2 regions of the Cupriavidus basilensis genome follow, and region 2 is predicted to be linked to the other one. Evidence: riboswitches for the same ligand, from Rfam matches in the RefSeq annotation. Region 2 holds a riboswitch; the other holds the start of a gene.
The links. A riboswitch is a leader RNA that binds a small molecule or an ion and turns the genes downstream of it on or off. The one in region 2 is predicted to bind glycine.

Region 1 (7,582 bases), on a different replicon from region 2:
GTTTCGTCCTTGATCGCGGGGGCCTCTTCGAGCTTCATCTCGCCGATAAAGCGCGAGGGCTCGCAAGAGTAGGTGTCGCGGGCGCGCTTGCGCTTCTTGCACCAGCTCAGGTGCAGGCTGCGCTGCGCGCGTGTGATGCCGACATACATCAGGCGGCGCTCTTCCTCGATCTTCTCGTCGCTCATGTCTTCGTCTTCGCGGCAGTGGGGCAGGATGCCCTCTTCCACCCCGACCAGGAACACGTGCGGGTACTCCAGCCCCTTGGAGGCGTGCAGCGTCGACAGGCGCACCGCGTCGGGATCCTCCTCGCGGCCTTCGAGCATGCTCATCAGCGCCACCGTCTGGGTCAGCTCCAGCAGGTTCTTGCCCTCGTCGCCAAAGCCATCGGCAGTGTCGAAGCCGGTGGCCTCCTCGCCCTCGCCCGTGGCCTCGGGCTTGGTGCCCTTGCGCTTGAGCCAGTCGAGGAATTCCAGCGTGTTGGTCCAGCGCGACTGGGCCTGGCGCTCGTCGAAGGTGTCGTACAGGTAGGCCTCGTAATGAATGCCTTCCATCATGTCGTCGAGCACCTGGGTGGCGGGATCGCTGGCCGCGCGCCCGGCCAGGCGCACCATGGCTTCGCAAAACACCCGCAGCGGCTCCAGCTGGCGCGGCTGGAGCTTGCCTTCGATGCCGCCCATCATGGCCGCCTCGAACAACGACACCTTGGCCTGGCCGGCGAAGGTGCCAAGCACTTCCAGCGTGGTGTTGCCCACGCCGCGCTTGGGCGTGGTGATGGCGCGGATGAAGGCGGGATCGTCGTCCGGGTTGGCGATCAGGCGCAGGTAGGCGCAGATGTCCTTGATCTCGGCCTTGTCAAAGAAGCTCTGCCCGCCCGAGAGCACATAGGGAATGCGCTCGCGGCGCAGGATCTGCTCGAACAGCCGCGCCTGGTGGTTGCCGCGGTACAGGATGGCGTAGTCGCGGAACTGCGCGCGCCGCTCGAACTTGTGGGCCGACAGGCGGAACACGACCGACTCCGCCTCGTGCTCCTCATCGTTCATCGGGTTGACGGCAATGGGGTCGCCCATGCCGTGCTCGCTCCACAGCTTCTTGTCGAACAGCTTGGGATTGTTGGAGATGACCGCGTTGGCCGCCTCCAGGATGCGCACGGTGGAGCGGTAGTTCTGCTCCAGCTTGACCACCTTGAGGTCAGGGAAATCGGTCTGCAGCAGCTTGAGGTTGTCCAGCGTGGCGCCGCGCCAGCCATAGATGGCCTGGTCGTCGTCACCCACCGCGGTGAAAGCCGGCGCGCGCAGGTGCGAGCCACCGGCGAGCTGCTTGAGCAACTGGTACTGGCAGGCGTTGGTGTCCTGGTACTCGTCCACCAGGAAGTAGCGCAGCCGGTTCTGCCAGCGCAGGCGCACCTCTTCGTTGCGCGCGAACAGCTCCGCCGGCAGGCGGATCAGGTCGTCGAAGTCCACTGCCTGGTAGGCATGCAGCGTCGCCACGTAGTTGCGGTAGATCAGCGCCGCCTGGTGATCGTCGGGGTTGTCGGCCTGGGCGATGGCGGTCTCGGGATCGACCATGCCGTTCTTCCACAGCGAGATGGTGCTCTGCACGCTGCGGATCAGCTTCTTGTCAGTGGAGGCGAGTTGCTCCTGCACCATGCCAAAGCAATCGTCCGAGTCCATGATGGAAAAGCGCGGCTTCAGGCCCACGTGCTCGGCCTCGGCGCGCAGGATCTGCACGCCCAGCGAGTGGAAGGTGCTCACCGTGATCTGCTTGATGGGAATGCGCTTGCCCTCGCGCGTGGTCTTGCCTTCCATCAGCTTGGCGATCCGCTCCTGCATCTCCTTGGCGGCCTTGTTGGTGAAGGTCACCGCGGCGATGTGCTTGGGCTGGAAGCCCTTGTCCTCGATCAGGTGGGCGATTTTCTGCGTGATCACCCGAGTCTTGCCCGAGCCGGCGCCGGCGAGCACCAGGCAGGGGCCGTCGAGGTAGCGAACGGCTTCGGATTGGGCAGGGTTGAGTCCGTGGGTCATGCGAGGGCTGGTGAGGGCTGGTGGTGGTGCTGGGTGGCGGGATGGCCGGCAAGGCGGGCGCGGGCTTTTGCGCATGGCAAAGGCAGCACATGCACGGGCGCGGCCAAGGCCACGGGTGAAGCCTGTGGCACAGCAAAAGCCATCGGAGCCGCAGATGTTAACACGCCGGCCAGCCGGCCCGCGGCTGCCCCCGGGCTGGCGCGCGAGCGCGTTGACAAGCCCCCGAGGCTGGCTGTAGAGTCGCGCCATCCGACCGGGAGAGCGCGCAGATCTTGCGCCGCCGAAGGGGTATCACCCGAAAACTCTCAGGCACCATGGACTGGTTGGATCGGCTTGCAACATGCACACGATGCACGCCGTACTCTGGAGAGCGGCACCCGCCACTGATCGATTCCGTCGACAGCCTTGGTGAGCGTGCCCACCGAAGGGGCGCGCAAGGTTTGGATTTCCGGCAGTTCAATTGGAATCCCGCCTTGTAATCTCTCAGGTATCGAGGACAGAGGGGTCATCCGCCGCAGCGGATCTGGCAGCGCCATGGCGCGCCGAATCCTGCGGCGGATGGCCCTTTTTCGTTTTCGAACCGAGATTTGCCTTCCCCCGAGGATTCCATGACGCTCCAGGCCACGCCCCTCAACGCCATCCACCGCGCACTCGGCGCCCGCATGGTCGACTTTGGCGGCTGGGACATGCCGGTCAACTACGGCTCCCAGATCGAGGAACACCATGCCGTGCGCAGCGATGCCGGCATGTTCGACGTCTCGCACATGTGCGTGGTCGACCTCAAGGGCGCCAATGTGCGCCCCTTCCTGCGCGGCCTTCTGGCCAACAACGTCGACAAGCTGCAAACGCCGGGCAAGGCGCTGTACTCCTGCATGCTGGATGAGAAGGGTGGCGTCATCGACGACCTGATCGTCTATTTCTTCGCCGAGGACTACTTCCGCCTGGTGGTGAACGCCGGCACCGCCAACAACGATATCGAATGGATCGCCGCGCGCAACGCCGCCACCAATAGCGGCGTGCGCATCACGCCGCGCCGCCACGACAATGCGCCCGACGGCGTGGACCCGCTGGCCATCGTTGCGGTGCAGGGCCCGAATGCCCGCGCCAAGGTGTGGAGCGCCTTCCCCTCGACGCAACCCAGCGAAGCCCTGAAGCCGTTCAACGCCGTCGTGGTGCAGGACCCCGCCCTTGGCGAAGTCATGGTGGCACGCACCGGCTACACCGGCGAAGACGGGTTCGAGCTGGTGGTGCCAGCCGAGAACGTGGCCGGCCTGTGGGAAAAGCTGATCGCCGAGGGCGTGCGCCCGGCGGGCCTGGGCGCGCGCGACACGCTGCGCCTGGAGGCCGGCATGAACCTGTACGGCCAGGACATGGATATCCACACCTCGCCGCTCAACGCCGGCCTGGGCTGGACCGTGGACCTGCAAAGCGAACGCGACTTCACCGGCAAGGCGGCCCTGGTCGCCGGCGGCAAGACCCAGCAGTTCGTCGGGCTGATCCTGCGCCCGGCCAACGGAAAAGCGGGCGGCGTGCTGCGCGCCCACCAGAAGGTCATCACCCCTGCTGGCGAAGGCGAAATCACCAGCGGCACCTTCAGCCCCTCGCTGTCCCAATCCATCGCTTTTGCCCGCCTGCCGCTCGACGTTGCGCTCGGCGCCGAGGTGCAGGTCGAGATCCGCGACCGCAAACTCGCCGCGACTGTGGTTAAACTGCCGTTTGTGCGCAATGGCAAGGCACTCGTGAGCTGAACGCTCGCACCGGTCACAGCGCGCCCGCCGGCGGTTACCCCGTCGAACATCGACACCCCCCGGCGGGCGCTGAATAACAAATTGAATCTGGAGCAATCCCATGAATTTCCCCGCCGACCTGAAATACACCGAGTCCCATGAGTGGGTGCGCGTCGAAGCCGACGGCACGCTGACCATCGGCATCACCGACCACGCGCAGGACGCGCTGGGCGACATCGTCTTCCTGGAACTGCCGGAAGTGGGCAAGTCGGTCGGCGCCGGCGACGCGCTGGCCGTGGTGGAGTCGGTCAAGGCCGCATCCGACATCTACGCTCCGGTGGCAGGCGAAGTGATCGCCATCAACGACGCCGCCGCCGCCTCGCCGGAAAGCGTCAATGCCGACGCCTTCGACGCCTGGCTGTTCAAGCTCAAGCCGGCCAACAGCGACGACGTGAACGGCCTGATGTCGGCCGACGCCTATAAGGCCAACGTCGGCGCCTGATGCCAGATCGTCATTCCCGCGCCACGGGAATGACGGATAAAGACTGCCGCGACGCGGACCGGGCCGACCACCCGCCGCACCGCTTCCACGAGATTCTTGCCATGAACGCCCCCCTGCCCATGACTGCCGCCCAAGTTGCCCGGCCCACGCTGGCCGAACTGGAGGCGCGCGACGCCTTCGCCTCCCGCCATATCGGCCCCGATGCCGCCGAGCAACAGCACATGCTCAAGGTGCTCGGCTATGACAACCGCGCCGCGCTGATCGACGCCGTCATCCCCGCTGCCATCCGCCGCCGCGACGGCATGCCGCTGGGCGAGTTCACCGCGCCGCTGACCGAGGAAGCCGCGCTGGCCAAGCTGCGTGGGCTGGCCAGCAAGAACCGCGTGCTCAAGAGCTTTATCGGCCAGGGCTACTACAACACGCTGACACCGGGCGTGGTGCTGCGCAATATCTTCGAGAACCCGGCCTGGTACACCGCCTACACGCCCTACCAGCCCGAGATCTCCCAGGGCCGCCTGGAAGCCATGCTGAACTTCCAGCAGATGGTGACCGACCTGACCGGCCTGGACATCGCCAATGCGTCGATGCTGGATGAAGGCACGGCGGCGGCCGAAGCCATGACGCTGCTGCAGCGCGTCAACAAGCACGCCTCCACCACCTTCTATGTCGCGGACGACGTGCTGCCGCAAACGCTGGAAGTGGTACGCACCCGCGCGCTGCCGCTGGGCATCGAAGTCAAGGTTGGCCCCGCCGCCGAAGCGGCCGGCGCCCATGCCTTCGGCGTGCTGCTGCAGTACCCCGGCGTGAACGGCGATGTGGCCGACTACCGCGCCATCGCCGACGCGGTGCACGCTGCCGGCGGCCTGGTGGTGGCTGCCGCCGACCTGCTGGCGCTGACCCTGATCGCCGCGCCCGGAGAGTGGGGCGCCGACGTGGCGGTGGGCAACTCGCAACGCTTTGGCGTGCCGCTCGGCTTTGGCGGCCCGCACGCCGGCTACATGGCGGTCAAGGATGCCTTCAAGCGCTCCATGCCCGGCCGCCTGGTGGGCGTGACCATCGACGCGCAAGGCAACAAGGCGTATCGCCTCGCCCTGCAAACGCGTGAGCAGCATATCCGCCGCGAGAAAGCGACGTCGAACATCTGCACGGCACAGGTGCTGCTGGCCGTGATGGCCTCTATGTACGCCGTGTACCACGGCCCGCAAGGCCTCAAGCGCATCGCCCAGCGCGTGCACCGCCTGACGGCCACGCTGGCCGGCGGCCTGGAACAACTGGGCTACGCGCGCACCAACGCCACCTTCTTCGATACGCTGACGCTGGAAACCGGCTTCAACACCGAAGCCCTGCACGCTTCGGCCACCGCGCGGGGCATCAACCTGCGCCACGCCGGTGCCACCCGCATCGGCATCTCGCTGGACGAGACCGCCTCGCGCGAGGACGTCGTCGCCCTGCTGGAAATCTTCGCCCACGGCAAGCCGGTGCCCAGCTTCGATGCACTCGAAGCCGCCGCGCAAGACGCGTTCCCGGCCGGCCTGGCGCGCCAGAGCGCCTACCTGACGCACCCGGTGTTCAACACGCACCACGCCGAGCACGAAATGCTGCGCTACCTGCGCATGCTGGCCGACAAGGACCTGGCGCTGGACCGCACCATGATCCCGCTGGGCTCGTGCACCATGAAGCTCAACGCCACCAGCGAAATGATCCCGGTGACGTGGCCCGAATTCAGCAAGATCCACCCGTTCGCGCCGCTGGACCAGACGGTCGGCTACCGCGAGATGATCGACCAGCTCGAAGCCATGCTGTGCGCCGCCACCGGCTACGCCGCGGTCAGCCTGCAGCCCAATGCCGGCTCGCAAGGCGAGTACGCCGGCCTGCTGATCATCCATGCGTACCACGCCAGCCGTGGCGAAAGCCACCGCGACATCTGCCTGATCCCGTCCTCCGCGCACGGCACCAACCCGGCGTCGGCACAGATGGCTGGCATGAAGGTGGTGGTGGTGGCCTGTGACGAGAACGGCAACGTCGACCTGGAAGACCTGGCGAAGAAGGCCGAGCAGCACAGCAAGAACCTCGCCGCGATCATGATCACCTACCCGTCCACGCACGGCGTATTCGAGCAGGGCGTGCAGCAGATCTGCGACATCGTGCACAAGCACGGTGGCCAGGTCTACGTGGACGGAGCCAACATGAACGCCATGGTCGGCACCGCCGCGCCGGGCCAGTTCGGTGGCGACGTGTCCCACCTGAACCTGCACAAGACCTTCTGCATCCCCCACGGCGGTGGCGGCCCGGGCGTTGGCCCGGTGGCGGTCGGCGCGCATCTGGCAGACTTCCTGCCCAACCAGGACAGCGTGGGCTATCGCCGCGACGACCAGGGCATCGGCGGCGTGTCCGCCGCGCCGTTCGGCTCGGCCAGCATCCTGCCGATCTCGTGGATGTACATCGCCATGATGGGCTCGGCCGGCCTGACCGCCGCCACCGAGAACGCCATCCTGGCCGCCAACTATGTGGCGCGCCGCCTGTCGCCGCACTTCCCCGTGCTCTACACCGGCCAGCACGGCCTGGTGGCGCACGAGTGCATCCTGGACGTACGCGCGCTGCAGAAGACCACCGGCATCTCCAACGAGGACGTGGCCAAGCGCCTGATGGACTACGGCTTCCACGCCCCCACCATGAGCTTCCCGGTGCCGGGCACGCTGATGATCGAGCCGACCGAGAGCGAGGCCCTGCATGAGCTGGACCGCTTTATCGACGCGATGATCGCCATCCGCGCCGAGATCGCCCGCGTGGAAGACGGCACCTTCGACCGCGAGGACAACCCGCTGAAGAATGCACCGCACACCGCCGCGGTGATCACCGCCGACGTGTGGGAACACAAGTACACGCGCCAGGAAGCCGCCTACCCGGTGGCCGCGCTGCGCACGCAGAAGTACTGGCCGCCCGTTGGCCGTGCGGACAACGTGTACGGCGACCGCAACCTGTTCTGCGCCTGCGTGCCGATGAGCGAGTACGCGCAAGAGTAAGCTGGCATGAGGCCGGGGCGGCTGCGCGTTGCGGCGGCCCCGGCGCATCGCCCTCGCGCTATGCTCTGTGTGGATGCGCGGCCACCCGGCCGTGCCCGGAACACGGAGCACGCATGTGGAATCTCAGCGCCCCATGGTGGGAATTCGTCCTGCGCGGACTGATCGTCTACGGCAGCCTGCTGGTGCTGCTGCGACTGTCTGGCAAGCGCCAGATCGGGCAGCTTACCTCGCTCGACCTGGTACTGCTGCTGGTACTGTCCAACGCCGTGCAGAACTCCATGAACGCCGGGGACAACTCGGTCACGGCCG
Region 2 (7,582 bases):
CGGCAGGCCGGTGCGCGCAGCCAGGTCCGCATTGGTCAGGCTGGAAGAGCCGACGCGGAACGCGCGCAGCAGCAGCAGGCCACGTTCGAGCGACTGACTGCCTCCGGTCTGGCGCGTGAACTGGCCGGTACTGTGCGTGAGTTCGCGGCTCGAAGGCGGTTTGGCGCGGGAGTCCGGGTGGGAATCGGGGTCGGAACCGGAGTCGGAATGGGGGTGCGGGTCAGCCATGTCGTTGGCCGCAGGCCCGCGGATCCAGCATCGGGGCGCTGCAAGTAATTTCAGTATCCGAAATTGTAGTGTAGCGCGGGAATCCGCATCGGCGAATACTGGGTGCCTTTCCACTTCCCGGAGCCCCTCGCCATGACCTCGGCATCCACCCCCGAAATCGTCCTGACACGCGACCAGCATGTTGCGCAGATCGAGATCTCGCGCCCGCCCCATAACTTTGTCGACGCCGATGTCATGCGCCGGCTGGCCGAAGCGCTGCTGCAACTCGACGAGGACGACAGTTGCCGCGCCATTGTGCTGTCATCTGGCGTGGGCGCCTTCTGCGCCGGGGCCGATTTCAGCGGCGCCGACCAGGGCAGCGTCTCGCGCGACCCATCGGCCTTCTACGCTCAGGCCATGAAGCTGTACCGCAACCGCAAGCCCATCGTGGCGGCCGTTGCGGGTGCCGCGATCGGCGCGGGGCTGGGACTGGCCCTGGTGGCGGATTTCCGCATCACATGCCGCGAAGCGCGCTTTAGCGCCAGCTTCAACAGGCTCGGCTTCCATCCCGGCTTTGGGATGAGCGTGACGCTGCCACGCCTGGTCGGCGAGCAGCAGGCCGCGCTGTTGTTGTATACGGGCAGGCGCATCGACGGCGAAGAAGCGGTGCGAATCGGGCTGGCCGACGAACTGGTGGCGCAGGCCGAGGTGCGTGCCCGCGCGCTGGCGCTCGCGCACGATATCGCGGCCTCGGCGCCGCTGGCCGTGGAAAGCACACGCGAGACGCTGCGCCTGGGGCTGGCCGACCGCATCGTGCAGGCCAACCAGCGTGAACTGGCCATCCAGCGCGTGCAGTTCGCTACCGCGGATTTCCGCGAAGGCGTGGCGGCGATGGCCGAGCGCCGCGCCCCCGTCTTCCAGCGCCGCTGAGGGGGCCGCATGCCACATGAGAGACCCGTCTGCGCCGGCCCGCTCGAGGGAATTCGCGTACTCGACCTGACTTCAGTGGTGCTGGGCCCGCTGGCCACGCAATCTCTGGCCGACCTGGGCGCGGACGTCATCAAGATCGAAGGGCCGGAAGGTGACCTCATGCGCGCCAACGGCGTATCGCGCAACGCCGGCATGAGCTCGATCTACCTGGCGCTCAACCGCAACAAGCGCTCGGTGGTGCTGGACCTGAAGACGCCTGCAGGCGCGGCGGCGCTGCGCCGCCTGATCGGCGGCGCCGATGTGCTGATCCACAATATGCGCGTGGCCGCCATCGAGCGGCTGGGTTTTGGCTACGCCGCGGTGGCAGCGTTGAACCCGCGCATCGTCTATTGCGTGGCCACCGGTTTTGGCCAGGACGGCCCGCACCGTGACAAGCCGGCCTTCGACGACATCATCCAGGCCGCTTGCGGGCTGGTGTCGCTGGGCTCCGCCGCCGGCGGCCGGCCCGAGTATGTGCCCAGCCTGATCGCCGACAAGACCACCGGGATGGCGCTGGCCAACGCGGTGATGGCCGCGCTGCTGCACCGCGAGCGCCACGGCAGCGGGCAAGCGGTGGAGGTACCGATGCTGGAAACCATGGCCAGCTTCGTGATGGCCGAGCACCTGGCGGGGTTGACCTTCGAGCCCGCCACCGGCGCGGCCGGCTATGCGCGCCTGCTGCAAGGCGGGCGGCGGCCGGCGCAGACTGCGGACGGCTGGATCTGCGCGCTGCCATACACGGACCGCCACTGGAGAGCCTTTTTCCACGCCGTGGGCCGCGATGACCTGGGTGACAAGTACAACATCGCCAGCCGCGCGCAGCGCAACGCCCATATCCGCGCGCTGTACCAGCACCTCGCGCAGATCACGCCGACCCGTACCACAAGGGAGTGGATGGCGCTGTTCGAGACGCTGGATATCCCCGCCACGCCGATCTATGCGCCGGACGAATTGCTGGCGCATCCGCACCTGGAAGCGGTCGGGCTGTTCCAGCAGACCGAGCATCCCACCGAGGGCCCGTTGCGCGAGATGCGGCCCGCGACGCGCTTCTCCGCCACGCCGCTGTCGCTGCGCCGGCATGCGCCTACGCTGGGCGAGCACACCGATGAAGTGTTGCGCGAAGCCGGGCTAAGCCCTGAAGACATCGCCCGGATAACGGGTGGTCGGGACGCCGCCTGAAGCGGCACGCAAACAATAGAGGAGACATGGCATGAACTTCGTACTGGAAGAAGAACACCGGATGCTCAAGGATCTGGTGGCGCGCTTTGTGCGCGAGCAACTGATCCCGCTCGAAGCGGGCGTGCTGGCCCGCGAGGCCGAGGGCGGCCAGCTCACGCTGCTGCCGCAGGAGCAGGACAAGCTGGACGGACTCTCGCGTGAGCTGGGCCTGTGGGGCCTGGATGCGCCGGCCGAGATGGGCGGCGCCGACCTGCCAGTGGTGGCCATGGTCGGCGTCAACGAGGAACTGGGCAAGACCGTCACACCCTATGACCTGCCGCCCGATTCGCCGAACCTGCGCATGCTGCTCAAGACCGCCGACGCGGCCCAGCGTGCGCGCTACCTGGAACCGTACGCGCGCGGCGAGACCATCTCCGCCATCGCTATTTCCGAGCCCGGCGCCGGCGGCGACCCGGCCATGATGACCACCCGTGCCGAACGCGACGGCGATGACTGGGTGCTCAACGGCCGCAAGATCTGGATCAGCCGCGCCGCCCGCGCCGACTGGACCATCGTGATGGCCGTAACCGACAAGGCACGCGGCGCCCGCGGCGGCATCTCCGCTTTTCTGGTCGACCGTGGCACGCCCGGCTTCAAGGTAGAACGGCGCATCCCCATGATCGGCGGCGCCTCCACCTACGAGGTGGTGCTGGAGGACTGCCGCGTTGCGCACACGCAGCTGCTCGGCGTGGAAGGCCAGGGCTTCGCGCCGATGCAGGCACGGCTGTCCAGCCGGCGCGTGCAGATGGCGGCCTGGTGCATTGGCCGAGCCCAGCGTGCGCTTGACATGCTGTGCGAGTACGCGCCGCAGCGCCGCACCTTCGGCGCCGCGCTGGCGGACCGGCAGGCAATCCAGTGGTGGGTGGCCGATGCCGCCACCCGCATCCACGCCTGTCGCCTGATGACTTACGAGGCCGCGGCACGCATTGACGCCGGCGACGAGGCGCGTACCCAGGTCTCGATGATCAAGGTATTCGCCACCGAGATGGCCTGGGACGTGATCGACCACGCCATGCAGGCCTTTGGCGCGATGGGCATGACCAAGGAAATGCCGTTGCAGCAGATGGCCAACGAGACGCGGTTGATGCGCATCTACGAAGGCCCGTCCGAAGTGCACCGATGGGTGATCGCGCGGGATCTGCTTGGCCTCAAGCGTTAGCCCGCCGCCAAAGCGAACCACGGAATCACTGAACCACGGAAACACAGACGCACCCGCACTGGCGGAACCCACTGCCAGGCGCAAGACCAAGGAGACAACATGACCCGAACCGTGAACTGTTCCCGGCGCCGCTTCGCTGTCCTGGCTGGCACCGTCTTCACAGCTAGCCTGGCAGGCGCGCCGTTCGCCGCGCTGGCGCAGCCGCAGGCATTTCCCAGCCGCCCGATCCGCTTTATCGTGCCGTTCCCGTCCGGCAGCGGTACCGACATGACCGCCCGCATGTTCGCCAAGAAGATCGGCGAGCTGACGGGGCAGGGCGTGGTGGTGGAGAACAAGCCGGGTGGCAACGGCTTTATCGGCGTGCAGACGCTGCTCAGTGCGCCGGCCGACGGATACACGGTCTTTATCGGCAGCAACTCCACGCTGTCCACCAATGCCGCCACCTTCCGCAAGCTGCCTTACGATCCGCTGACTGACTTCACGCCCATCACGCTGTTGTCGCGCGGGCCATGCCTGATCATCGTGCCGGCCAGCTCGCCGTATCACACGTTCAAGGCGCTGGTGGAGGACGCGCGCAAGCGGCCCGGCGCGCTCAACTACGGCACCGGCTCGGTGTCGTACACGCTCTACAGCGAATGGCTGAACGAGCAAAGCCGCATGAAGACCACTGCCGTGCCTTACAAGGGCGCCGGCGACGCGATCAACGGCGTGATGGCCGCCAACGTGGACTTCGCCGTGGTGGATGCCAGCGGCGCGATTGAGCTGGTCAAGGGCGGCAAGGTGCGCGCGCTGGCTTACACCGCGGCCCAGCGTTCGCCGCTACTGCCGGGTGTGCCAAGCGCGGCCGAAGCCGGCGTGCCGGACTTCCTGGCCTACAACTGGGTGGCAGCGGCGGTCTCCGCCAAGACACCTGCGCCCATTGCACAACGCCTGGGCGAACTGTTCGCCCAGGCCGGCGCCGCCGACGACGTCAAGGAGTATTACCAGCGCCAGTCCACCTCGCTGATCCTCTCCACGCCGGCGGAACTGCGCGACTACCAGAAGGAAGAAATCGCGCGCTGGAAGCGGCTGGCAGCGATCGCGAAGATCGAGCTGCAGTAAAAAGAGAGCGCAGGGGGATCATGCCCCATTCGCTTGCTCGGCGCGCGGCCCTCTCCCTGCGGACTCCGAGGCAAAAGCTCTAGCCTTTACAACTTTGACGATATGCGTCGCCCCGGGGCGGCCCAATAGAGGTCTTCGCGAGGACTGGCGGTGTTCGTGGAGTGGTTCGAGGCGCACCTCAAGTCATATCGTCGGCTGACTTTATTGCCCCCAGTTCGCCATCGCAATTCAAGCCGCCATCGAGCAGTCGGGCATTTTGCCTTTGCTCCCTATGCGGCGGCCGGTACTGAAGATGACTGCTTGGGTGTCGCGAGAGCCAACGCGACCGCCCACCGTTTAGCTGCTGCCGACTCCCATCGAATATCAATCAATAAAATTGAACAAGTTGTCCGACTAACTCATCACATCGTCAGCCCGCGCTGCCATAAAGTTCAACCCATGGACGGATCGATGCCAAAGACGACGTTCTAAATAATTCAACCAGGTAGCCAAGGAGAGAAATCATGACCAACGCCAAGCTCGAAGTCCTGACCCCGCAAAACAGCCAGCTGATCTTCATCGACCACCAGCCGCAGATGGCCTTCGGCGTGCAGTCGATGGACCGCCAGGCAATGAAGAACAACGCGGTTGGCCTGGCCAAGGCGGCCAGGATCTTCAATATTCCCACCACCATCACCACGGTGGAGAGCGAGTCTTTCTCCGGCTATACCTACCCCGAACTGCTCGACGTATTCCCCGGCCAGCAGACGCTGGAACGCACCTCGATGAACTCGTGGGACGACCAGAAGGTGCGCGACGCGCTGGCCGCCAACGGCCGCAAGAAGATCATCGTGGCCGGCCTGTGGACCGAGGTCTGCAACACCACCTTCGCGCTGTCGGCGATGCACGACAGCGACTACGAGATCTACATGGTGGCCGACGCTTCCGGCGGCACCAGCAAGGAAGCGCACGACTACGCCATGCAGCGCATGGTGCAGGCCGGCGTGGTGCCGGTGACCTGGCAGCAGGTGCTGCTCGAATGGCAGCGCGACTGGGCGCACCGCGACAGCTATGACGCCGTGATGAAGCTGGTCAAGGAACATTCGGGCGCTTACGGCATGGGCGTGGACTACGCCTACACCATGGTGCACAAGGCCGAGCAACGTACCGCCACGCCGCACGCGTCGCTCGCCCCGGTTCCAGCCCGCTGATATTCCCGGCCTGAGCCCGCAGGGAAATTCCCCAGGCAGTCAGACTAGTGCTAAAGTTCCGAGCCATGTCACCTGGTATTGCCCGGGGGCATCATGCAAAGTTGATATCGGGAGAGACTGCCTGGCCATGCGCCGGGCAGCGCCGAAGGAGCAACCGCCCCGGAAACTCTCAGGCAAAAGGACCGGTATCACGTTTGAACTCTGAAGAACCCCGGCGCTCGTCAGCCGGCGGTACCGAAGGAGCAAGCGATCCCCGCCACTCCCAAAGTGGCGTATCGTGAATCTCTCAGGTCAAGGACAGAGGGGGCGTCTTTTGCGCATGCCGCGCAGGAGGCTCCCACTCGACGTCCTGGAACCATAGAGATGAAATCAATTGCCGTTATCGGTGGTGGCATCACCGGCGTGACCACTGCCTACGCGCTCGCCAAACGCGGTTTCTCGGTCACCCTGCTCGAAAAACACCGCTATGCCGCCATGGAAACCTCGTTCGCCAATGGCGGCCAGCTTTCCGCTTCCAATGCTGAAGTCTGGACACACTGGTCCACCATCCTCAAGGGCATCAAGTGGATGCTCAAGAGCGATGCGCCGCTGCTGGTCAATCCGCGCCCGAGCTGGCACAAGCTGTCCTGGTTCGCCGAGTTCATCGCCGCTATTCCCCATTACCGCAAGAACACCGTCGAGACCACGCGCCTGGCGATTGCCGCGCGCGACCACCTGTTCTCCTGGGCGGCGGCCGAAGGCATCGATTTCGACTTGAAGAAGGAAGGCATCCTCCATATCTATCGCGACAAGGCGGGCTTCGAGCATGCAGGCAGGGTGTCGAAGCTGCTGGCCGAGGGCGGGCTGGAGCGCCACGCCGTCACGCCGGAAGAAATGCGCGCGATCGAGCCGACCCTGGCCGGTCAGTACTACGGTGGCTATTTCACCCAGAGCGACGCCACTGGCGACATCCACAAGTTCACCAGCGGCATGGCCACGGCCATCGACCGCCTGGGCGTGCGTTGCCTGTACAACCAGGATGTCCAGTCGGTCAGCACCGATGGCCGGCAGGTCACCATCGTCAGCAGCGACGGCCAGCAGGCCGAATCGCGCGTGTTCGACGGCGTGGTCGTCTGTGCCGGCACGGCCAGCCGGGCGCTGGCGGCCAGCCTTGGCGATCGCGTCAATATCTATCCGGTCAAGGGCTATTCGATCACCGTCAACCTGAACGATGCGCAAAGCCAGGTGGCCGCGCCCGTCGTGAGCCTGCTCGACGACGAGACCAAGCTGGTCACCAGCCGCCTGGGCGTTGACCGCTTCCGGGTGGCGGGCACGGCGGAGTTCAACGGCTACAACCGCGACATCCGCGCTGACCGCATCCGTCCGCTGGTGGAGTGGGTCAACCAGTGCTTCCCCGGTGTCAGCACGCGCAGCGTGGTGCCCTGGGCCGGACTGCGGCCGATGATGCCTACCATGCTGCCGCGCGTGGGCCGGGGCCGTGCGTCCTGCGTGTTCTACAACACCGGCCACGGCCACCTGGGGTGGACGCTGTCGGCGGTCACCGCGGACATGATCGGCGATGTGGTGCAGCAGGCCATGGGCGCCCGGCGTGCACATGGCGTGCAGGACGCGGTGGCGCTGGTGACTCCGTAAGGGGCCGGACGCGTTACCCGCCAAGCGCGGCCATATTCTCCACCCGCAAGGTCTGCGGGACCGACAGCGAGATATCGGCCGCGCGCAGCCGCTTCAGTATCTCGAA

Region 1: linked by a shared signal. The riboswitch ahead of gcvT (glycine cleavage system aminomethyltransferase GcvT) and the one ahead of F7R26_RS31925 (D-amino acid dehydrogenase) in region 2 are both predicted to bind glycine.

The regions. Positions count from the first base shown of each region.
Region 1 covers NZ_CP062803.1:4,315,283-4,322,864, forward strand. The annotation lists gene F7R26_RS19895 (UvrD-helicase domain-containing protein) at 1-2,021, opposite strand, end outside; glycine riboswitch at 2,266-2,353, shown strand; glycine riboswitch at 2,375-2,531, shown strand; gene gcvT (glycine cleavage system aminomethyltransferase GcvT) at 2,630-3,769, shown strand; gene gcvH (glycine cleavage system protein GcvH) at 3,870-4,250, shown strand; gene gcvP (aminomethyl-transferring glycine dehydrogenase) at 4,352-7,273, shown strand; gene F7R26_RS19915 (DUF421 domain-containing protein) at 7,387-7,582, shown strand, end outside.
Region 2 covers NZ_CP062804.1:2,467,558-2,475,139, reverse strand. The annotation lists gene F7R26_RS31955 (IclR family transcriptional regulator) at 1-228, opposite strand, end outside; gene F7R26_RS31950 (enoyl-CoA hydratase/isomerase family protein) at 361-1,137, shown strand; gene F7R26_RS31945 (CaiB/BaiF CoA transferase family protein) at 1,147-2,355, shown strand; gene F7R26_RS31940 (acyl-CoA dehydrogenase family protein) at 2,387-3,553, shown strand; gene F7R26_RS31935 (Bug family tripartite tricarboxylate transporter substrate binding protein) at 3,653-4,654, shown strand; gene F7R26_RS31930 (hydrolase) at 5,158-5,844, shown strand; glycine riboswitch at 5,943-6,039, shown strand; gene F7R26_RS31925 (D-amino acid dehydrogenase) at 6,208-7,476, shown strand; gene F7R26_RS31920 (DUF3772 domain-containing protein) at 7,490-7,582, opposite strand, start outside.